Regions from separate parts of the Paenibacillus sp. FSL H8-0261 genome, predicted to be linked through region 2. Evidence: riboswitches for the same ligand, from Rfam matches in the RefSeq annotation. Region 2 holds a riboswitch; the other holds the start of a gene.
What was found. A riboswitch is a leader RNA that binds a small molecule or an ion and turns the genes downstream of it on or off. The one in region 2 is predicted to bind preQ1.

Region 1 (12,370 bases), 2.3 Mb from region 2:
CACTGATCTGCTCAGTGACTTCGGTGGCTGCTGAAGCAATATGCTGAATGCCGAAATTGATTTCTTCCATAGCTTTTGAATTATCTAGAGCGCTGCTCGCGATGGTCGTACTACCTTTACCAATTTCTACAACAGATGTACTAGAGTGGTCTGCCATTTCATTTAGGACCTCAACACGTTCTCTTAAAGAATTGGAATCGGTGACCACAGTATTTGAGGTGACGAGTACATGTCCAATCATTTCTTTTAGGCGCAGGGTCATCGCTTGGAAGCTTCTGGACAGTTGAGCTACCTCATCACTGCCTTTAACCGTTAATTCCTCTGTGAAATCTCCCTCTGCAAGACGGGCACTGTAAGCTGCAAGCTTTGAGATAGGACGAGTGATCCGCATGCTCATAAACCAGGCACCAGTTGAGCCTATAATCAGCGTTAGCAGAGTGATCCCCGCGCTGGTCCACAGAATACTGTCTGTTTTTTCTTGAATAAAGCTTACATCACTGCTGATTCCGATAACCATCGTACTTCCGGGAATTCCGATATAAGCTGACTTATGTACACCATGCGAGTCCTTGTATGTATCGCTTAGTCCACTCTTTCCTTTAAGAGCTTGCTGCATTGCAGAGGATACCTTAACAATTTCCTCCGGCTTTAATTTTGCATCATGATCTACGGACAGAACCTCAGCTTCCTTACCTTTTAGATTGAGTAGAAAAATAGTCTCAACCCCATGCTGCTTTCTCTTATCCTGAAAATAGAATTCAAGATTGGTGGCTGCTTGTTCGTTCTTCTTTAGTGCTTGCTGAGCATGCATTGTATTTATATTCTTATATACGTCCTGAGCAGCTGCAGTTAGAATTTGATTGATTTGTGGCATGACATAGCTGTTGAAAATACTGGTTGATATAAAGTAGAAGCTGGTACTTAACAAAAGAGACGTGAGTAATAGAACTACAAATAATAAACGCGTAAATCTGCGACTGATCGACTGCTTGAAACGAAACATATTGTTCTCCCCCTTTTTATGGGCAGCGAAGCCCCATTTCTTTATATCCCTACCGACTGCTAGTGACTGGCAACCTGCAATATATTCCATAGTTATGTAATATATCAACTAAATGGATCGGGAATGAAGTGTTTGATACTATTCTATAGAATTAACCTCTGGATGAATAGTGAAAGTTTTAGTTTATATAGCATATTTTTCTGAAAAAGATGAATTATTACTGACACTTTTATTTTTAGTTAATAAAAATGGGTATAAATACCCATTTCATAAATTGTTTATTTTTATGGATTGTTTGACGACAGTGTGATAGAGTATTAATGTTTTGTTCCAAAACTTAATGTAAGCCGCGGTTCGTAACCATCCCGCGTAAACAAAACTAGGAGGAGTTTAAGCAATATGTTTAATTTGATGTGGGGAGTTTTATTTGTTATTGTCAATTTTGCTTTTTTTCTACTCTGTTACCGCCTGTTCGGCAAAAGTGGAATGTATGCCTGGGTAGGTATCGCTACTGTAATTGCAAACATTCAGGTAGCTAAGACGATTGCTATGCCATTTGATATCGTGATGACACTCGGAAATACGATGTATGTCACTTTGTATATGACCAGCGATTTGCTTAATGAGAAGTATGGAAGAGCAGAAGCACGTAAAGCGGTTTGGTTTGGCTTCTTCACCTTGCTTATGACGACAGTCATTATGCAAATGGTACTAGTATTTAAGCCGCAAGAGACCGATATTGCTCAGTCTTCTTTGGAGACGATCTTTGGTCTGATGCCTCGACTAGCGTTGGGTAGTCTAACTGCTTACTTCATTAGTCAGTTCCTAGACGTTCGGTTGTACTCCTGGATTCGCAAATATTACAGCACCTCAAGTCAGTTGTGGATTCGTTCCAACGGCAGTACGATGGTTAGCTCCTTTGTGGATACACTAATCTTCTGTACCATTGCATTTGCTGGGTTGTATAACTGGAGTGTGTGGTTTGAAATTTTGCTTACAACGTATCTAGCGAAATTCTTACTAACCGCAGTAAGCACACCTATCTTATATATCGCCCGAACTTTTACTTTTGCTGAAGATGGAATACCATCATCCGCTCATAAGAAGGAATAAACAACAATACAGCCAGCGCGTACCGATCATAATCGATGCGCGCTGTTTGATTTTTTTAGTCGTAAGAGGGCTTAATCGTTCCATATAAATATGTACATAAAATTAATATAAAGCTAAAATAAGCTATCGTAGCCATTCTAATTGTATCCCGAGCGAAGAGAGAGTACATAATCGGTAGTCACAGAAATTACGAATAGGTGTGGTGAAGGATGAATCTAGTAGTTCCTATACTGCGTCATGCAGCAGAACAGCCCGACAGCATTGCCTTAACCCATGACCAAGCAACTCATACCTATGCAACATTAGTGCAAGCGATGCGGAGAATTGCCAATGGTCTACAGCAAAAGGGCCTTAGGCATGACAAAATCGCTATTTTATCTACGAATCGCATTGAATTTGTCGAGGTTTTCTTGGGGGCTATTTATGCAGGCTGTGTTCCCATTCCTTTAGATCCCAAGTGGAGTGCAAATGAACTGCAGGTTATTATAGAGCAGTGCCAGCCGACAATGATTTTTGCCGAGCCGGAAGCTGTAAAGAATTTGGTCTTCAAGGACCTAGCCATCCCAACGCTGACTTTTTCAAATGAACGAACAGGTTCCTATGATCAGTGGTTGAAAGCTCAGAAGCCAGAAGCTGAATTGGAAGAGACGAACGAGTTATTATTTATCGGTTTTACTTCAGGCACAACGGGGCTACCCAAAGGATATATGCGTACCCATTTATCGTGGTTAAAGAGCTTTGAGGTATCGAGTGCTGCCTTTGAATTAGACTCTATGAAGGATGTTTTAGCACCGGGTCCGTTTGTGCATTCGCTGTCCTTGTTCGCTGTAATGCAGAGTCTGTATGGTGGAGCAAACTTTCATATTACGCAAAAATTTAGCGCCACACAGGTGTTAGAGCTGTGCAAGCAGATTCCGGGTGTGGTGTTGTTTGTTGTACCGACAATGCTTGAATCCATGATGCAGCAGGCTGTTCCTGGGCAGACGCAGATTGATGCGATTATTAGCTCAGGTGCAAAGTGGTCGGAGTTGTCCAAAAAAAAGGGCATAGAAGTGTTCGCTGGAACGCGTCTCTATGAATCCTATGGTTCCTCAGAAGCGAGTTATATTAGTTATTTGGATGTTCTGGAAGAGCATAATCCGAACTCTGTAGGCAAGCCCTATCCCGGAGTGCAAATTTCCATTCGTGATGAAGAGTTCCGTGAAGTCCCTACGGGGGAGATTGGGCAGTTATATGTGCGAAGTGATATGATATTTCTAGGCTACCATCAATTGCCGAAGGAGACCGCAGCAGCTTTTCGAGAGGGATGGCTTGTGTTGGAGGATTATGTTTATCAGGATGAAGCTGGTTATTTATATCTGGCGGGTCGCTTGAAAAATAGAATCATCTCCGGTGGGCTGAACGTTTATCCAGAGGAAATAGAGCGAGTACTGGAGCATCTTCCGGAAATACAAGAAGTAATGGTGCTTGGCGTCCCTGACGATTATTGGGGAGAACAGCTGGCAGTCCTCGTGAAATGGAATGGTGCAAAGCATTTATCTATAGACGAAATAAAGAATTATTGTCGCCAGTATTTAGCAAGTTACAAAGCGCCGAAGCAACTGCTGACAGTTGATGAGTTTATCTATACAAGCAGTGGCAAAATTGCCCGGCAAGCGATGAAAGACTATGTGAAAAGAGCGATGGTATGATAGAAGCAGTAATTGTTATGGCAAAACGTACACCGATTGGCAGGATGGGCGGCTTATTAAGTACATTTGAGCCGGAAGCATTACTGGCGCCGCTTATTCAGCATATTGTGGCAGAGACGAACCTGCCCGTCGATATGATCGATGATGTGATTATTGGAAATGTGGTCGGTCCGGGTGGAAATATTGCCCGGGTAGCTGCGCTTGAAGCGGGACTGCCTGTTTCGGTTCCGGGCGTTACTGTGGATCGGCAGTGCGGTTCTGGGCTAGAGGCCATTAATATAGCAGCACGGCTTATTCAAAGCGGCGCTGGTGAGATTTATTTAGCGGGCGGTGTTGAGAGCACGAGTCGTGCCCCTTGGAAAATGGCTAAGCCCCAAACCTTGATGGGGGTTCCGCAGCTATATACCCGTGCTCATTTTACACCTAGCGCTTACGGTGATCCGGATATGGGAATTGCTGCGGAAAATGTAGCGCGGAAGTATGGGATTTCGCGAGAAGAGCAGGATCAATATGCCTTGAAAAGCCATCAGAAGGCCGTTCATGCTCAGCAAAGTGGTAGGTTTCAGCAGGAGATTGTACCTCTTCTGGTTGAGGGGGAGTGGGTGAACACCGACGAATGTCCAAGGGCTAATACGAGCCTGGACAAGCTGCGAAAGCTACCTTCAATCTTTGAAGAAAAGGGTACTGTCACCGCTGGAAATGCCTGTCCTATTAATGATGGTGGGGCGCTTCTATTAATGATGTCCCGTGAGAAATGTCGGCAACTCAAGCTTAAACCTATCCTGCGTGTCGTAGATGCGCAAGCAGCAGGTGTAGATCCGAATTATTTAGGTATGGGCCCAGTTCCAGCTGTTCAAAAGGTGTTACATCGTCAACAGCTGACCATAGCAGATTTAGATATCGTAGAGTTTAATGAAGCCTTTGCTTCGCAAGTTCTAGCCTCACTGAATGAGCTTCAGATCCCACAGGAAAAGGTCAATCTTGGAGGAGGCGCATTAGCTATCGGTCATCCATATGGGGCGTCCGGAGCGATTTTAATGACTCGCTTATGTGCTGAAATGCAGCATACGCCTTATCAAAGGGGACTTGCCACTTTGGGCATTGGCGGCGGGTTGGGGCTGGCAACGCTTGTGGAGGTTACGGAATGAACAGTGTCCGACTTCAGATTCTTATGACTGCAGAGTGGATATCGGATTACGCACAGAGTATTGAGGCACCCGTGCAGACGACTAATGGCAATCTGATTGCTCCTTCTACGATGCCTATTATTTTTTGGCAGGTCTTCGATATTCCTTGGCTTAGCAGGGGAGAGCCCTTGCTTCACGGCACTCAGAAATTCTCATATCAAGCTCCGATTACGGCAGGGATGACGTTAGATTGTGAATTAGCATTAACGAGCAAGGTGCAAAAAGATGGCCGGCAGGGCAAGCTGACCTTTTACACACATACGCTGGTTTGTAAATGTGAAGGCGAGCTTATAGTCACCGCAGAAACGGTGTTAATTCGGGTAGGTGATGATCATGATGAGAAAATGCATAACGGCTGAGGCTATCCGGCAATATGCAGCAGCTTCCCAAGATCTGGCCGCTATTCATCTAGATGAGGATGCTGCAACTGAGGCTGGATTTAAGCGGCCCATTGCGCATGGGATGTATCTAATGGGATTAGCCCAATCCTTATATATCGAGGAGCATCAGGCACAGTGGATCACTCAATATGATATGAAATTTCATAAGCCTATAGAGGTCGATAATGTCGTGATTTTTGATTTTTCGGAGGATGACTGCCTGGTTAAAGTGACCCTTACAACAGAAGCAGGCGATGTTATTGCTTCGGGAGCTTTTTCAGTGAAAGAGGTGTAGTGATGAACAAAGTAGCCTTAATTACTGGAGCAACCAGAGGGATCGGGCGTAGTATTGCCGTGCAGCTCGGCAAGTCCGGTTATGTAGTGGTTGTAAATGGTACAAAACAAGTCTTAATCGATGAGGTTGTCCACGAGATTCGTCAGGCGGGTGGTGAGGCATCAGGATACTCTGCTAATGTAGCAGATCCAGTTGCGGTCACTGCAATGGTGGATGAGGTTATTACACGGTATGACCGTATTGAGGTATTGATAGCTAACGCTGGGAATTTGCAGGATCAGAAATGTCTACGGATGACGGATGAAGAGTGGAAGGCTGTGTTGGATGTACATCTAAATGGCACCTACTATAGCATTCAACGCGTACTTCCATATATGCGCCAGACAGGTGGCGATATCCTGTTGATGACCTCTACGGCTGGACTAACAGGTTCTGTGGGTCAGGTGAATTATAGTGCAGCCAAAGCTGGAATACTTGGAATGACGTGGACACTAGCAGCGGAGCTTAAACGTGATCAAATTAGAGTCAATGCGATTTCGCCAGCCGCTTTAACAGATATGACCAGACCTGTCATTGATCATTTGAAAGCGAAACATGCCAGTCGTAATGAACCGTTCCCAGACTTTTGGCGAATAGGTGGCCCGGAGGATATTGCTTCCTTTGTGACTGCATTATTGAGTGAGTCTGACGCGGATTTAACCGGTGAAATCTTTGCTGTGAATGGATCAAAAGTGACGAAATGGGAGAAGCCTGCACCTGCATTTTCCGAGAACAGCATTGGGGCATTTTTCGCTGCTTGGCATCGTCAAAAGGGGAGTGAATAAATGCTTACCTTCGATCAAGTTCATTTTTATTATAAAAAGGGTCAGCCTGTCCTAGAGGATATCAGCTTTACGATAGAAGCAGGAGAGTTTGTGGCGATTGTTGGCGCGAATGGCTCTGGCAAATCCACCATTGCAAAGCTCATGGACGGACTGCTTCTACCGCGAAAAGGGGCTGTACAGTTTAAGGGCCTAGACACCACAAAGCCAGCTGATCTTGCAGATATTCATCAGCAAATTGGCTTTGTTTTTCAGAATCCAGAGGATCAATTTATCACCACAACCGTTATGGATGAGGTGCTTTTTGGTTTGGAGAACGTTCGTGTGCCAAGGGAGGAAATGCGCAGTCGATTGGAGCATGCCTTGCAGGCTGTTCATATGGAGGATTACCTGGACGCTATGCCACATCAGCTCTCTGGAGGTCAGAAGCAACGTGTCGCTATTGCGGCTATATTGGCGATGCGCCCGCAAGTCATTATTTTTGACGAAGCCACCTCTATGCTTGATCCTCAGGGAAGGCAGCAGGTGCTTGCCATTATGCAAGAGCTGCATCGTCAAGGGCTGACCATTATTCAGATCACTCACCATATGGAGGAAGTGCTTTCAGCAGAACGTTTATTACTCCTGCATCAAGGGCGACTTGAGTATGATGGTGCTCCACTGGCTTTTTTTGAAACGATGCCTGTTGCGGACTATCAATTACAACTGCCTTTTGCCGTGCGTGTACATGCATTGCTCCATTCAGCAGCGCCGCCAACAGCCGATTGGAAGGGGATAATTCGATCACAATGGTCTACCAATTAGATAATTTAAGTGTAAACTATGCTGATCATATGGCTTTGCACGATATAAACTGCACCATAACTGCGGGCAAATGGATTTCGATTATCGGTCCAACGGGTGCAGGAAAGTCTACCTTTGTCAAAGTGCTGAAGGGCTTGATTCCCACCGTAAAAGGAGAGTATTGGATTGATCAGCAGCCTGCTCCCAGAGATGCCAAAGGACAATTAAAGGTGGTCCCGGAGCTGGGCTTTGTTTTTCAATATCCGGAGCATCAGCTATTCGAAACTACGGTGCAAAAGGAGCTTTCTTTTGCTCTGAATCTGCAGGGTGCTTCACGCCAGCAAATCACGGAGGCGATTGAAAGGATTTTACCGCAAGTGGGTCTGTCAGAGGGCATTCTCCCCTTAAATCCATTCCAATTAAGCGGTGGAGAAAAGCGCCGTGTGGCCATTGCCTCCGTGCTGATGACGAATCCGAAGCTGCTAATTTTGGATGAACCGACAGCGGGGCTAGATCCAGCTAGCCAAGTATCTTTGCTGAAGCTACTGAAGACTTGGCAGCAACAAAATCAGCGCACCATTCTCTTCGTTTCGCATCAGATGGAGGATGTTGCTGAGTACTCGGATGAGGTTTTGGTTTTCCATAAAGGTCAGCTAGAAGGACATTTTGACCCCAGAACACTATTTATGGAAAAGGAAGAATTATTGGTGGAGCTGGGCTTGTCCATGCCTGAACCCGTACAGCTTTTGAAGCTAGTAGAGGAACTATCTGGCCAAAAAATAGAGGTTGCTAGCTGTAAAGAGCAGGATATCTTCGATGCTGTTCAGCCAATTTGGCATTCGAGGGGGCGTCAACATGGCTGATTCCGTAATAGTGGGTCAATATGTGGAGACGCATTCGATTTTCCATCGTTTAGATCCTCGTATAAAGCTTGTTAGTATCGTGATTCTCATGCTTAGCTTTCTGATGCTTGGAACATGGCTTAGCTATGCAGTTGCAACTGTTTTTGTATTCGGAATTTTGCTGCTGTCGAAGGTTCCTATTCATTTCTTCTGGCGGGGGCTGCGGCCGTTATTATTTGTTTTGCTGTTTACCCTTCTGTATAATGCTGTGTTCACCAAAGGAACGATCCTCTGGTCGTGGTCCTTTATTGAGGTAACTGAAGAGGGACTGCGAACAGGATTACGTTTTGTTTGGCGTATTATATTGCTCATCTTATTAGCCTCAGTATTAACGTTAACGACTAAACCGCTAGACTTAGCATATGGTCTTGAAAAGCTACTTGCACCTCTATCCAAAATGGGGGTACCCGTAGAACAATTCTCCTTAATGATAGTGATTGCTATCCGGTTTATTCCTACCATCAAGGAGGAGCTGGATCGTATTCTGCTCGCACAAAAGGCTAGAGGTTATGACCTTACAGCATTATCACTGCCTAAACGGATATTTGCTTATGTCTCGATCATTATTCCTTTGCTCTTCACGACGATTCAACGTGCTGAACAGCTGAGCTATGCGATTGATGCGCGTGCTTATGGAAATGGTAAAGGAAGAACTTCTTATAGGGTTTTGCAATTTCAGAAAATGGATTATCTGGCAGGGGGAATTGCTCTTTTATTTGCTGTGATTCTGCTGTGGTTAAAGATAGGAAAGGTGTAGATGAAGATGAAATGGAACACCCGTATTACGGAGTTATTACACATAGAGTATCCTATTATTCAAGGTGGGCTTGCTTATTTAGGTTATGCAGACCTCGCAGCTGCCGTTTCGAATGCTGGTGGAATGGGTCAGGTCACAGCGATGAGTCTTCCGAGCGCAGAGGCTTTACGTTCAGAAATAGAACGGGTACGTACTTTGACGGACAAGCCTTTTGGCGTTAATTTTGCCATCGGTGTGCATGGTATTGGTTATGAAGATCGGGTGCAGGTCGCCATCGACGAGAAGGTTCCCGTGGTGAGTCTCACCGGTGGGAATCCGGCCCCTATACTGGAAATGCTACAGCAGACTGATATTAAAACGCTCGTGCTCGTCTCTTCACGCAGACAAGCCCAAAAAGCTGAACAATTAGGCGCTTCTGCGGTTATTGTTGTTGGGCAGGAGGGAGGAGGCCACTTGGGACGTGATGATGTAGGGACTATGGTGCTCGTTCCTCAAGTAGTTGATGCGGTTGATATTCCTGTGATTGCTTCAGGCGGGATCGGGGATGGCCGTGGATGGATGGCGGCCCATGCACTGGGGGCTGAGGGAATTGAAATGGGCACACGATTCGTTGCTACGGTTGAATGTGTTCATGCGGCTGCTTCTTATAAAAAAGCCCTGGTAGAAAGCTCCGAGTCAGATACAGTCGTAATCAAACGCTCTATCGGAGCGCCCGCGCGAGTGTTGCGTAGTGACTTCATAGATAAAATTCTCGAGATTGAGCGTGTAACACCGACCTATGAGGCCTTAAAAGAATACATCAGTGGCGCTGCCAACAAACTCTGGATTTATGATGACATCAAAGAAGAGGGCATCGGCTGGGCAGGCCAAGTGACAGGGATGATCCATGATATCCCTACGGTCTCGGAACTAGTCGGCAGGATGGTCAAAGAGGCAGAGTCGATTCGCGGGATGTGGGGAATGCAGGCGTGAAGATGTCAGCAGAGCAGTTGTATCCAAAAGATGAATTAATGAACTGAAAGCTAGGTATTAGATTGACGCTGCTTTATTAAGCTAACGGGCAGGTTTGCTCAATCATCGGGCATTATCGGACTATATTATTGGGAGCGATGGTGCGGCTAATCCGAGGCGTTATGCAAAAGAAGATAATAGTTGGTTGAATCTATCACGCTCCTCCAAAAAAGGGCAATGGCCGCTGTATTGGAATGGAACTAATTGCGAATTTTTAATCAGTTTATTTGTTTCCTTAGCTTGGGTAAACGGAACGACTTTATCATGAATTCCATGAATAATTAATGTGGGCACATCGATTTGTCCAAGATCGTTGTAAACATTCTCGTCTCTTAGCGTGACCATAATGGCGGAGGTCGACCAATTCGCAGCTTGTAAACCCATTAGAAAGAACCATTCGGATTTCGCTTCAGAAATGTACTGAAAGAAAAAAATCTCCGTTTGGTTTTGCAGCATTTTCGGACGGTCATTGTTTGTCTCTTCGATGATTTTATTCGTAAATTCTTTTGGAACGCTTGATGGAGACGCAGCGTCGATCAGGACGAGTTTAGATACCCCGTACCCTTTATAACGAGCCATATAACGAATTGAGATCGCTCCTCCGGTAGAGTGTCCTGCCAGTGTTATGTTTTTTAGTTGTAACGCTTCGATGACCATACGAAGATCATCTGCTAATCTATCGAAACCGTAACCATCGAATGGTTTATCCGAATTGCCATATCCTCTCCAGTCCATTCCGATACAACGATATCCGAGCTTAGGAAGGAAATTGAATTGATATTCGAACTGGTTATGGTTTAGCGGCCAGCCATGAATAAAAAGTATCGTTTTATTTCCCTTCGGATTGATGTCCTCTATAAATACTTTTACGCCCGGTTCCACAGTAACGAAGTATCCCAAGTGTATCGCCTCATTTTTTTTAATGTATTTCCCCGTTAAGATATTCGCCCTAGGCAAGGTTAATGCCTAATTTCAGCGTCAAATTGGGTTAAGATAGTACGTAGAGATTTCTGAGGAGTAGCTTGAGTGAAACAATTTCTTCAGATCATTGAGCTCACGGGGTACGTTAGTGGAATAGCGGTTGCTTAGGCAGCCGTTTTTTTTATTTGTTCAACTAACTGGCAGTTTAGTTGAAAAGAACATGCTATAGTTTTCTTGTGAACAACAAACTCGCGAAATTCCAAGTCGGTATTTCTATATAATAGACATCAAGATGTCTTTATCGTCTGTTTCTCCTATATTAACTGTGGTAAATTATGGAGAGTGCTTATTTAAATGTCTTAGAAGAAAATGACTAGGGGAGAAATACTTCGTGGAAACTCACTCATCCAAATATCAAATGAAAAAGAGCTATATAATATTATTGCTAGTTTTCATATTAGTTATTTTAACCGGTTTTCGCATTTTATGGATGGAAGCGTTTCAATATCCCAAACAGGCGTCAATTCATAATGGGCAATTCGATTTACGCAATTGGAATGCAGAAGATGGCAGCATTCACTTACTTGATGGGGAATGGGAGTTTTATCCCTCGCAATGGTTGATAGATGGTAGTCGGCAACAATTGTTAGGCGATAATGCGCCAAGACACATTCAGGTACCGGGAGGATGGAGTGAAGTTTTGCATGCTGACAAGCCATCTCCATACGGGTATGGCTCTTATCGTTTGCTTCTTTATGTAGACCCGGCGAAGCATCTTAATTATAGTATTCGTGTACCCAGTGTACGCACTGCATCAGAATTATATGTAAACGGTCGATTACTTACTAAATCCGGACAGGTGGCGACAACAAAGGATGAATATATTTCGAAGGATCTACCTTATTCTACAACCTTTACAGCAGATGACAACGGTGTAATCGAACTCGTGATTCAGGCGGCAAATTATGTGGATAGTCGAAGCGGGGGCATTGTCCGATCCATAAAATTCGGTTCAGAAGAAGCCATTGCCAGAGAGATGAAGGCTTCCATTTTTATGCAGTTTTTAGCAGCAATTATTTTTATTATGCACGCTGTCTATGCACTTATTTTGTATTTAATAGGAAATAAGGAAAAGAAGCTGCTTTATTTTAGTTTGCTTGCATTATGTGTAACGATCACGAGTGTCTTTAGTACGGATGAGAAGTTGTTCCATCAGTTATTTTACATTGGAATTGATTGGGATTTTAGGCTGACTAATATTGCTTTCGTTATTGCAGCCTATGCTTTGCTCCAGTGTACGAATCATCGCGAGCTTCCATATTGGCGTAGGATGTACCCTGTCTATAAAATAATGAATCTAGGGACTGCCGGCATCACGTTGTTTTTAAATCCAACTCAGGTGATCATGCTCTTCCCTATTTATTATGTATTAGGTGGTACTGCTGCAGTTATAACGCTGATTACGATGTTTAAAAAAGTAATTAAAGATTTAAAGAGCAATCTTTT
Region 2 (12,370 bases):
AGTGAGACTGAGGTAGTCAACACCTTTGAATAACATAGGATGTACACACTAGGAGGGTATTTAATGTTTTTGTTTAACAGAAAAAGATTTGGAAGCATGAAATTAACGATGATCGGATTAATGGTGATGATGCTATTCTTATCCGCTTGCGGTAATAATAATCCCGGTAACGCTTCAAACGCAGGAACAGACCAAGCGACGGCACCTACTGCTGAAGCTACAGAAGCTCCTGCAGCTCCTAAGACGTTAACGGATGCAATGGGACATGAAGTAACGATTCCAGCTAATCCACAACGTGTATTGGGTTCTTATTTGGAGGATGCTTTGGTGACTCTAGGTGTGACTCCAGTAGCGCAATGGTCCGTGACTAATGGTATTCAAGATTATCTGTCCACTGAATTGAAGGAAGTTCCTACGATCAGCTACGATCTTCCGCTCGAGGCAGTAACCAGCTTCGCTCCGGATCTTATCCTCATCCCATCGGAGTCATCTGTACAGAATGGTATCTATGACCAACTGAATAAGATTGCACCGACTTATGTGATTGGGGATAAGCTAAATCAAGATTGGCGTAAATCGCTACTCAAGATTGGTGAAATTCTGAACAAGACCCCTGAAGCAGAGAAAGCCATTAAAGATTATGAAGACAAGGCGGCTGCAGCGAAAGAAAAGCTTAAAGGAGCTATTGGAGATGAGTCCGTGGCGATTTTATGGTTGGTACAAAAGAACTTCTATATTGTAGACGAAACCCGCAGCAGTGGTGCTGTATTATATACAGACCTTGGTGTAAAGCTGCCTAACTTAGTAACAGAAATTCCTGTTGGTACAAGAGCTACTTGGAATCCAATTTCGCTAGAGAAGCTTTCTGAGCTGACAGCAGATCATATTATCCTTGTAAATAGTGATAAGACTGAGGGTTCGGAGATTCTGGACAGTGCAATTTGGGAAGGAATCCCGGCTGTAAAAGCTGGTAATGTACATGAAATGAGCTCAACAAGCAGTTGGCTATACAGTGGTGCTAACGCTGGTGGCAAAATTATTGACGATGTGTTAAAAAGTTTTGTGAAATAAAGAGTCGTAATTCACCATGAATGAGACTGATCATTTGGGTGAGGAAGGGCGTGCAGATCAAGTATCTTAGGATACTTAGATCTGCACCATTTTTTTATAAACCGTTCCTGTATTACTGAAAAATAACTCCTACAATTGTACAACCTAATTTTTTTTGCGATAATGAGAATGATTGTTGTTATCATATAGACCATTGTAACTATCGATTAAGGAGACGACTCATGGTTTCACCCTCAGATTTCGCACATCGTAATAAAAATGATACACAAAAAGCTCTACATACCCGACCGGCAGCTGCAATGGGTATTCTAGTGTTTGGACTCGCTGCCATTGCTTTTGGACTGGCACTTTCGGTCTCAGTGGGTGCGGCAGATATCAGGCTAGCTACGGTATGGGAAGCAATATTTCATTTCAATCCAGATGTACAAAAACATCAGGTGATAAGAGAACTGCGATTTCCACGCGCGATAGCAGGTGCTTTGGTCGGTGCTTGCTTCGCTGTAGCAGGGGCAATCATGCAGGGGATGACAAGGAACCCTCTTGCGGATTCAGGTCTGTTAGGCTTGAATGCGGGAGCAGGTGTAGCGCTGGCCATAGTTTTTGCTTTTGCACCTTCGATCTCATTCACTTCACTTATGTTGTTTTGTTTTATAGGTGCTGCTATAGCGTCTTTTATCGTATTTGGAATCGGGTCGCTATCTTTTAATGGCCTTACCCCTTTACGTTTGACGCTGGCAGGTTCCGCGGTTAGTGCACTACTGGTTGCTGTTAGTCAGGGCATAGCTATTCTTTTTAACTTATCCCAGGATATAGCCTTCTGGTTGGCTGGCGGAATGGGTGGGGCAAGCTGGACTCAGATCAAGATTATTTTCCCTTGGGTGTTCGTGGCATTAATCGCAGCGATGATGTTAGCGCGGTCTGTCACCTTGCTCAGCTTAGGAAGAGAAGTTGCAGTTGGTCTGGGGCAGCGGACAAGATTAGTACAGTTGGCATGTATGATTGTTGTAGTAGTTCTTGCCGGAAGTGCAGTCTCAATGGTTGGACCGATTGCTTTTATAGGACTAATTATTCCACATGTAACACGTTATTTCGTCGGAGTGGATTATCGCTGGATCATTCCTTGTTCGGCAGTTCTTGGGAGCGTATTGATCATCTTTGCGGATATCGCCGCTAGAATGATAAATGCCCCTTATGAGACGCCGCTAGGCGCATTAATTGCCATCATCGGTGTACCTTTCTTTATTTACTTAGCGAGTAAGCGGAAGGGGGAGCTGTAATGCACAGAACAACCCTTTCTCCCAATGATAATGAACGCCGTACACGTGCTATTACAGTGTTATCGCTCCTTGCCATATTGATCGTTGTTGTTTTTATTGTCAGTATGAATACAGGATTTATGCGTCTATCCCCACGGGAGGTATTACATACACTGCTGGGTGATGGAACTCATCAGCAAAAGCTTATTTTATTTGATTTCAGATTACCTCGCATCGTAATTTCATTGTTGGTTGGAGCGGGCTTTGCAGTGTCAGGCTGTATTTTACAAAGTCTCGCAAGAAATGCACTTGCCGAACCGGCTACGCTGGGCATAAGTGCGGGTGCTGGTTTTGCGGTAATCATTTTTATCTCGTTTTTTCCGGCTACAACAGCAGCTCCGGTATTTGTCTTGCCGCTCTTAGCGCTTGGAGGGGCTAGCTTAACCGCCGCTTTAATCTATATTCTTGCTTATAGAAAAGCAGATGGTCTATCTCCAACAAGGTTGATCCTTATCGGGATTGCAGTCGCTGCCGGAATTAACGCTTGCCAGCTGGTGTTGGCACTTCGGCTTGATCCTAATAATTATCAGTTTGTAGCGACTTGGATCGCCGGGAAAATATGGGGTGGCGATTGGAGATTCGTCCTTGCTCTGCTACCTTGGATAGCGATTCTGTTACCGTTCGCCTTCTATAAAGCCCGTATTCTTAATGTATTGAATCTAGGGGACCATACTTCAGTAGGACTTGGAATGCGAGTGGAGAACGAGCGTATTCTCCTTCTAGTGACAGCAGTTGCGCTTGCCGGCTCCTGCGTTGCTGTAAGTGGAGGAATTGGCTTTGTCGGCCTAATTGCACCACATCTTGCCCGCAAGCTTGTGGGACCCCGTCATCAGGTATTATTGCCCGCTAGTGCGTTGACAGGGGCGCTTCTTATGATTACTGCTGATACTATCGGCAGATGGGTGTTACAGCCTGCAGAAGTTCCAACAGGCATCGTGGTTGCGATCATTGGTGCACCTTACTTTTTATATTTACTCGCCAAATCGAAAGCATAATGCGTACGAAGCGAGTTTTACTATGTAGTTCATTCTAGGAGCATCGCTCCATAAAACTTTTAAGGAGTTGTTAACATGTCAGAACGTTTGAACACAGAAGAGTTAAGTATTGGGTATGCAGAGGCTACAATTGTTAAAGGGTTGAACTTAACTATCCCTACGGGAAAAATAACCGCACTAGTGGGCGCTAACGGTTCTGGAAAATCTACAATTCTTAAAACAATGGCCCGGATCATGAAGCCTAAGAGCGGCAGCGTAATGCTGGACGGCAAATCGATCCATAACTTTTCAACGAAAGAGGTAGCTCGTCAGCTTGCGATCTTACCGCAAAACCCAACGGCTCCAGACGGACTAACGGTCTCTGAACTTGTCAGCTATGGCCGTTTCCCGCATCAAAAAGGATTTGGCACAATGACAGCAGAGGATCGCAGCATTATCTCCAACGCAATCACTGTTACAGGTATGGAGCCTTTCCATGACCGTCCGATTGACCGCTTATCTGGAGGACAACGTCAGCGCGCTTGGATCGCTATGGCATTGGCGCAAGAAACTGACATTCTATTCCTGGACGAACCAACAACATTTCTAGATATGGCTCACCAGCTTGAAGTTCTACAGCTTCTGCAAAAGCTGAATGAGGAAGAAGGCCGTACCATTATCATGGTCGTGCATGATTTGAATCATGCTACTCGTTATGCACAGCATATGGTAGCTATTAAATCCGGTACTGTGGTTAGTGAAGGCTCACCTACTGAAGTTATGACACCAGATGTACTGCGGGAAGTGTTTGGAATTGAGGCAGATATTGTTCCAGATCCACGCACCGGTGTGCCGCTGTGCCTTCCTTACGAGCTTGCTGCATACAAAGCTGTGTAATCATAATTGAAAATCATACAACGAACAGGCTCCCGTCATTGACAAGGGAGCCTGTTCGTTGTTACAGTTGTGGTTGCCTACAAATCCATGATACCACTACTAAAAATAGATCAAGGACCATCATTTATACATGGTTAAAGGAGCATGAAACATGAATATTGACAAAATTCAAAATGACCTAGAGCAGCTAATGACTGCAGGGATTGTGAAGAGTCATGAGAACTTAAAAGATCACGTGTATACCAAAATGGGCGGTAAAGCTGATATTTTGGCAGCACCAGCTACTTATGAGGAAATTCAAAAGATCGTTACATATGCGGAACAGAATGGGATAAACCTTACGGTGCTTGGGAACGGCTCCAATGTGATTATCCGTGATGGAGGTGTGCGTGGAATAGTTCTGCAAACGGCAGGACTAACGGATGTGGGGATTCGAGACAATCTCTTATATGCGGAGTGTGGCGCTAAGATTATTGATGTTTCCAGATATGCGCTGGATATGGAGCTTACGGGTCTTGAGTTCGCCTGTGGTATTCCAGGAACGGTTGGTGGAGCGTTATACATGAACGCAGGCGCTTACGGCGGAGAAATTAAAGATGTACTGCATAGTGCACTGGCTATAACTAAGAGCGGACAATTAGTGACTCTGCAAGGGGATGAGCTGCAATGGGGTTATAGAAAAAGCGTGTTCGCAAGCGGTGAATACATCGTACTTGAGGCCAATTTTGCTATGACTTCTGGTGATGCATTAGCTATCAAGTCGAAAATGGATGAACTTACTTATCTGCGTGAATCCAAGCAACCGCTTGAGTATCCTTCCTGTGGTAGTGTCTTTAAACGTCCTCCAGGTCGGTTTGCAGGTCAGTTAATTCAAGAGAGTGGCTTGCAGGGAACAAGAATTGGTGGTGCTGAGGTATCCAAGAAGCATGCAGGGTTTATTGTAAATGCAGATAATGCAACCGCCAGCGATTACATTGGGCTAATTCACCATGTAAGAGAAACTGTGAAGGATAAATTCGGCGTGGAGCTTGAAACTGAAGTGGAGATCATTGGGGAAGAGTAACTATTAATTAGAAAGAGCCCACAGATTACTGTGGGCTCTTTTGCTGTCATTACATATGGCTTAATCCACTGAAAGGGTATATTTAGCTCTCTCAGTAGTTATTCCAGCCTTGCGATCACTTATGTCCTCAATCCGAAGCCCGTCAATAGCTAAGTCATAGGTGGAGTGTGGTAGCGATACTAGCTCACCATCGGCGTTTAAAGTGCTGCCAAATCCTTTTAATATTAATGCACTCCCAAGATAATCATCGATAACATCCTCCGCACTCCGAAACTCAACAGCCTCTAGATTAAAATGAATTTTATCCAGATCACGAAGCTCTTTCTTTTCAATTACAATAGTTTCATTCACATGACTGTTAATCCAGTCCATAAGTTTCTGTATACTTTGTTCCATTAGATGATCCCACCCTTACCTCGAAGATTATTATGTTTAAGTTACCCTTTTCTTAGGATTTGAATCCTTACTTTTGCCACATCTGAGCGGATTTGAACAAAGGAAGGTACTGAGGAATAGCGAATGTTACAGAATAGCAACAACAGAGATAATCCTCTACAACCAGAATAAGGATAGAAGAAAGTTAACTATTCTAAAAAGGGGGGAGTGTTATTGATTCAGCTAACTGAGGTCTCAAAATATTATCAGGAGAGGTGTGCAGTTGATCGAATTACTTTCACGGTGGAGAAAGGTGAGGTCTTTGGATTTCTAGGTCCCAATGGTGCAGGGAAGACTACAACGATGCGCATGATGACAGGGCTTCTTCAGTCTACAAGCGGAGAAATTTTAATTAATGGCATGAATATTTCACGTCATAAAAAAGAAATCCATGCTCAAATTGGTGTTGTTTTCGAGCTTCCGAACCTATACATGCGTAGTTCTATTCGAAATAATCTGGAGCTGTTCGCTGATCTGTATAGGGTAGCAGGAAATCGAGTGAATGAAGTCATGGAAACCCTCCAGCTGTTAGATAAGGAAAAAGCTAAAGTAAGCAGCTTATCCAAAGGCTGGAAGCAGCGTGTTTTAATCGCCAGAGCATTATTACATAAGCCTCAAGTGTTGTTTTTAGATGAGCCTACAAGTGGGTTAGATCCAAATTCAGCTTCACTCATACGTAATCACGTCAAGAGAATTCAAGAAGAAGGCACAACCATTGTCTTAACGACGCATGATATGTACGAAGCCGAGGAATTAAGCGTTAGAGTGGGCATCATGCACGCTGGTGCATTAGTGGCACTCGATGAACCGCATAGACTTAAGACCATTTATGGTAAACCAGAAATTGAAGTTAAATATCAGCAGGATGGTAAAGTGGTTATGAAATCCTGGCCGATTGCAGAAGAAGCTACTAAAGATCATATCTATCAGTTAATGTCTACGAATCAAATTCTAAGTATGCACAGCAAAGAAGCTTCGCTGGCAGATGTATTCGCTGCCCTGACGGGAAGTGAGCTAAGTTGAGTTATCAGATATGGAAGCTGTTTAAACATGAAAGTAAGGATATACTGGGTAATCCTGCGACTGTAATTCTAATAATTTTGCCTATATTTATGGCTAAAATCATCATTACTGTAGTGGACAAGAGCGGTTTGGACTTCATGCTTCTTTCTACATGGATATTATTTGCGCAAGTGATGGTTGGGATCATGATTACCGGCCCAGGATTAATTGAGGAGCGGGAGAGTAAGACTTATGATGCGCTGTTGATTACTCCGCTAAGCAGAGGCCAGATTATTACTGCGAAAGCTGGATCTGTTCTTGTTTTTTCTTTGTTATCACAGATGATTGTTTATGTACTAAATCAAGGTTTGACAATGGATTTACTCCCTTCCTTATTGTATATGTTATTGGGTGGAATTATCTTTGTGCAAGTTGGAATTATCATTGGTTTAAAGGTAAGTTCCTCCAAAAATGGTTCAGCCATCAGCTCCGCATTTATGGTTGTTTTTTTCTTAGTAGCTTCTGTGTACGTCGCTCTTCCAGAATGGACCTATCCGATCTTTGTTATTCTGCCAAGTATTGAAATCGTCCAGAATTTGAACAGTATTCTAAATGGAGAAGGAGTATTGCTCCTAGAAAGCCTGCTTTTACTCTTGTGGATTGTGGTGCTTTCGCTCTGGATTTGGAAGACGGGCAAAGCGTAGAACTTGTCAGAAGCAAATTACCGTGGTATAGTTCAAGACGCAATATGCATGAAGAAGAAGTCTGCACGGATTGTGCAGGAGAGGTTCGCGAACTCCCTCTATAAAAAACTAAGAGTATATTAAATCTTATAAGCGGATGCAGTCCTTAACCCGGACGTTGCTTCCGTTTCTTCTTAGTGGAGCAAAGTTTTCGAAATCTCGTTCTTCTTTCCATTACCGGCCAAGGCCGAAGGAAAAGAGAGGGGTTTTTTGTCGTGTCAGAAGGAAGATTGAAAGAGGAAATGCAAGAAGTCACTTTACTTGGTAATCAGGGAACGCAGTACAAGTTTGGTTATGATCCAGCTATTCTTGAGGTGTTTGATAACAAGCATCCAGGGCGTGATTATTTTGTTAAATTCAACTGCCCTGAGTTTACTAGCTTATGTCCTGTTACAGGCCAGCCGGATTTTGCCACACTGTATATTTCGTATATTCCTGAACAGAAAATGGTGGAATCTAAATCATTAAAGCTGTATCTGTTTAGCTTCCGTAACCACGGTGACTTTCATGAGGACTGCGTCAACATTATTATGAATGATCTGATCTCACTGATGGACCCACGATACATTGAGGTATGGGGCAAGTTCACTCCGCGTGGAGGAATATCTATTGATCCTTATTGCAACTATGGAAGACCGGGTACGAAGTATGAGGCGATGGCGGAGCACCGCTTAATGAATCACGACCTCTATCCGGAAAAAGTGGATAACCGCTAATCCCAACAAGTTGATAAGGAGAGATTAAGATGAACAAAAAAGCACTCGTCGTATTTAGCGGCGGACAAGATAGCACCACTTGCCTGGTTTGGGCAATGAAGCAGTTTGAGGAAGTGCAGGTAGTTACCTTTAATTATAATCAGCGTCATGCGGCTGAAATCGAAGTTGCTACAGAAATAGCAGCTAAGTTTAATGTAAAACAGCATATCCTTGATCTTGGGCTGCTTAATCAGCTGGCACCAAATGCACTAACCCGCCAGGATATTGATATCGTTGCTGGCGAAGGTGATGAGCTTCCTAGTACATTTGTTGACGGACGGAATCTGTTATTTTTGTCTTTTTCCGCAATATTAGCTAAACAATTGGGTTACTCCCATATCGTCGCTGGTGTCTGCCAAACGGACTTTAGCGGGTATCCGGACTGCCGTGATGTATTTGTGAAATCATTGAATGTTACGCTGAATTTATCTATGGACTATGAGTTTGCGATACACACTCCATTGATGTGGCTGGATAAAAAAGAAACGTGGAAGATGGCAGATGAACTTGGTTATTTTGATTATGTTCGCGAACACACATTGACCTGTTACAACGGTATTATTGGCAGTGGCTGCGGTACTTGTCCAGCCTGTCTGTTGCGTCAGCGTGGTCTTGAGCAATATGAGGCGGAGAGAATGGAGGCCGGTTCTTAATGCTTAACGAGGTTTCAGTCTGCAAAATATTTACGTTTGATGCGGCGCATCAACTAATTGGTCACAAAGGGAAATGCAGCAATCTGCACGGACATACTTATAAGCTCGAAGTAGTGCTTAAGGGCAAACCAGAGGCTACGGAAGGCCATTCAGACGAAGGGTTTGTTATTGACTTCAGTGATATCAAGACGACAGTGCAACAAAGCCTTGTAGACCGTCTAGATCATGCTTTTCTCGCTATGGGAAATGAACCTGTGTTAGAGACGTTAACGAATACGGGCTCCAAAGTAGCCTTGTTGTCTTTCCGCACCACAGTGGAGAATATGTCTTCATATATTGCCTACAAGCTTAAGCAAGCAGGGTTGCCTTTGTACTCGGTAAAGCTATGGGAGACTCCAACCTCCTGGGCAGAGGTGCTGGCTGAAGATGTTCCGGATGAAGGGCCATCCTACAGTTTATATGGAGGCTGTGACTGTGAGTAAGATTCCTGTAATTGAAATGTTCGGTCCAACTATTCAAGGCGAAGGTGCGGTAATTGGAGTGAAGACGATGTTTGTCCGCACCTATGGCTGCGATTATCGCTGTGGCTGGTGTGACTCTGCTTTTACTTGGGATGGTACTGCTAAGGATAAGGTTCGAATGATGACCTCGGATGAAATTATGAATGAACTTTTAGCTATAGCTGGAGATAATTTCGACTGTGTTACGATTTCAGGCGGAAATCCTGCTTTGATTGGTGACGGGATGGGCACTTTTATTAACCTGCTACATGAGCGCGGGATTCAAGCTGCAATAGAAACTCAGGGGAGTAAATGGCAGGAGTGGTTCAATGACGTGGATGTGCTGACAATTAGCCCTAAACCCCCAAGCTCAGGAATGACGACGAATTGGGAAATTCTAGATAACATCATGAGTAAAATGGAGAAACTGGGTCGTTCTATGCATAGCTTGAAGGTCGTAGTGTTTGACGATAAGGATTTTGATTATGCAAAAGACATTCACCAGCGATATCCCAATGTAAAGCTCTTTCTGCAGCCTGGGAATGATGATGTCACTGAAGAAGGCGACATTTCTGCTCGACTTTTGGGAAGGCTGGAATGGTTGTTTAATAAAGTAATCATAGACTCTGAGATGAATAGAGTACGTGTCCTTCCACAGCTGCATGCATTGATCTGGCATAATAAGCGTGGCAAGTAAAAAGTATTTAAATGTAATGGGTGTCTGCTCAGCAGATGCCCTTTTTTTATTGATTTAAGCCTTTAAATAGTAGATAGAATGTCCCATAATCTGGTATGATTTTCATAAAAGTTGTAGGAGGTACTAAATGGGAAATTCAACTGCACTATTAATTATCGATGTTCAAGAAGCTATGTTCTCCTATCCTGATCAAAAGCTGTATGATGAAGAGGGTGTAATGGAGAGAATTATTTCCCTTCAGAACAAAGCTAGGGTAGCAGGTACTCCAATAGTTTATATTCAACACACCGAGGATGAGGAATATACAAAAGGTACGCCCACATGGCAGATCAGTCACCGCATCACACCGCAGGAAGGTGAAGTTATTGTGGAGAAGCCTACTTGGGATGCTTTTCACCGAACCGAACTGCAAGAGGAGCTACAGAAGCTGGGGATCACGAATCTGGTGATTTGTGGGATGCAAAGTGAGTTCTGCCTAGATACGACAATAAGACGCGCATACAGTATGGGTTATAAGAGTGTTCTCGTACAAGATGCTCATAGCACCTTTGATAATGGGGTACTGAATAGTAGTGAGATCGTTAAGCATCATAATGCAGTAATCGGAGGGAGATTCGCCCAGTTACGAGCTGAAAGCGAGGTTCAGTTCTAGATGAGTACACCTCAGGCTGCCATGAAACCTATTCAGCGTTCTCGACTTAGACTATTTGCCGGAAAGCGATATTTTATTTGGAAAAGATATTTGAAATGGTGCACTAGCCGCAGCAAGGTGGCGAAGCAGCGCACTAGTGAAATTTTATCTAATGAAGTAATGACTCATGCTACACCGTTATTAAGAAGTCTACGGAATGTAGATATGGTGCTTCAATACAATAAAATAACCAATTTACGTCTGGCGATAACGAAGCTGGATGGGCTCATGGTGCGCCCGGGTGAGACTTTTTCCTATTGGAGAAGCATCGGTAAGCCCAGTAAGCGAAAAGGGTATCTAGAGGGGATGGTGCTGCATTATGGTGGCTTCCATTCTGGAGTCGGCGGGGGACTGTGCCAGTTGTCCAATCTGATCTACTGGTTGACACTGCATACACCTCTTACGGTTACAGAACGGCATCGGCACAGCTATGATGTATTTCCAGATGAACAGCGTACACAGCCATTTGGAAGCGGGGCCACCTGTTCTTATAATTATTTGGATCTTCAAGTGAAGAATAACACGAATCAAACGTATCAATTAAAGCTCTGGCTGGATGACAGCCATTTGCATGGGGAATGGAGATGCGATGAGCAGTCCCTTTATAAATATGAAGTGTACGAAAGTGATCATCGGATAAGCCTAGAACCATGGGGCGGATATATCCGTAGCAATAAGATCAGTCGAAAAATATTCACACGTACCGGCGACCTAGTTGGAGATGAAGCTGTAACGGATAACTATGCGCTTATGATGTATTCTCCGCTTCTTCATGGATAAGAGGATAAGGTAATGGGTTATAACATAGAAGACACGTTATCGTTCTATCCTATGCTATACTCAAAGGAGCGGCTTAACAGCATGAAAGCATTAACCTACCAAGGGAAGAAGAAAGTGAAAGTTAAAGAGGTTGCTGATCCGAAGATTGAGAAAAAGGATGACATTATCGTTCGAATTACTTCTACAGCGATTTGTGGCTCAGATCTGCACATTTTTAACGGTGAAATTCCAGGTATGCATGATGACTATGTTATTGGTCATGAGCCCATGGGCATTGTTGAGGAGACCGGTCCAGACGTAACTAAGGTCAAGAAAGGCGACCGGATCATTATTCCCTTTAATGTAGCCTGTGGTCAGTGCTACTTCTGCCAGCATGAGATGGAGAGTCAATGCGACAATGCTAATGACGCCAAGGATACAGGCGGATATCTGGGTTATTCCGATACTTATGGGGGCTTTGCAGGAGGGCAAGCCGAATTACTGCGGGTTCCTTATGGTAATTTCGGCCCTTTTGTCGTTCCTGAGGATGCAGAAATGGAAGATGAGAAAATTCTTTTCTTATCTGATATTGTTCCTACTGCTTGGTGGGGAGTAGAAAGCGGCGGAGTGAAGCCAGGGGATACAGTCATTGTTCTCGGCTACGGGCCTGTTGGTCTGCTTACTCAGAAGTATGCCTGGATCAAAGGCGCCTCAAGAGTAATTGCAGTTGATCATATTGGCTACCGTCTGCAGCATGCGAAGCTGACCAATAATGTCGAAATTTACAACTTTGAAGAGATTAAGGATATTGAAG

Region 1: another riboswitch for preQ1. It lies ahead of MHI27_RS06290 (queuosine precursor transporter); the one in region 2 lies ahead of queF (preQ(1) synthase).

What each region holds. Positions count from the first base shown of each region.
Region 1 covers NZ_CP150297.1:1,427,682-1,440,051, forward strand. The annotation lists gene MHI27_RS06285 (methyl-accepting chemotaxis protein) at 1-1,003, opposite strand, end outside; PreQ1 riboswitch class I at 1,347-1,392, shown strand; gene MHI27_RS06290 (queuosine precursor transporter) at 1,403-2,116, shown strand; gene MHI27_RS06295 (AMP-binding protein) at 2,326-3,807, shown strand; gene MHI27_RS06300 (thiolase family protein) at 3,804-4,955, shown strand; gene MHI27_RS06305 (MaoC family dehydratase N-terminal domain-containing protein) at 4,952-5,353, shown strand; gene MHI27_RS06310 (MaoC family dehydratase) at 5,328-5,669, shown strand; gene MHI27_RS06315 (SDR family NAD(P)-dependent oxidoreductase) at 5,672-6,493, shown strand; gene MHI27_RS06320 (energy-coupling factor transporter ATPase) at 6,494-7,294, shown strand; gene MHI27_RS06325 (ATP-binding cassette domain-containing protein) at 7,279-8,136, shown strand; gene MHI27_RS06330 (energy-coupling factor transporter transmembrane component T family protein) at 8,129-8,932, shown strand; gene MHI27_RS06335 (NAD(P)H-dependent flavin oxidoreductase) at 8,939-9,904, shown strand; gene MHI27_RS06340 (alpha/beta fold hydrolase) at 10,064-10,843, opposite strand; gene MHI27_RS06345 (ATP-binding protein) at 11,283-12,370, shown strand, end outside.
Region 2 covers NZ_CP150297.1:3,743,925-3,756,294, reverse strand. The annotation lists gene MHI27_RS16590 (ABC transporter substrate-binding protein) at 64-1,071, shown strand; gene MHI27_RS16585 (FecCD family ABC transporter permease) at 1,293-2,348, shown strand; gene MHI27_RS16580 (FecCD family ABC transporter permease) at 2,348-3,382, shown strand; gene MHI27_RS16575 (ABC transporter ATP-binding protein) at 3,458-4,258, shown strand; gene murB (UDP-N-acetylmuramate dehydrogenase) at 4,410-5,321, shown strand; gene MHI27_RS16565 (hypothetical protein) at 5,382-5,717, opposite strand; gene MHI27_RS16560 (ABC transporter ATP-binding protein) at 5,931-6,779, shown strand; gene MHI27_RS16555 (ABC transporter permease) at 6,776-7,462, shown strand; PreQ1 riboswitch class I at 7,537-7,580, shown strand; gene queF (preQ(1) synthase) at 7,744-8,217, shown strand; gene queC (7-cyano-7-deazaguanine synthase QueC) at 8,247-8,909, shown strand; gene MHI27_RS16540 (6-pyruvoyl trahydropterin synthase family protein) at 8,909-9,391, shown strand; gene queE (7-carboxy-7-deazaguanine synthase QueE) at 9,384-10,106, shown strand; gene MHI27_RS16530 (cysteine hydrolase family protein) at 10,234-10,758, shown strand; gene MHI27_RS16525 (VanW family protein) at 10,759-11,577, shown strand; gene MHI27_RS16520 (zinc-dependent alcohol dehydrogenase) at 11,659-12,370, shown strand, end outside.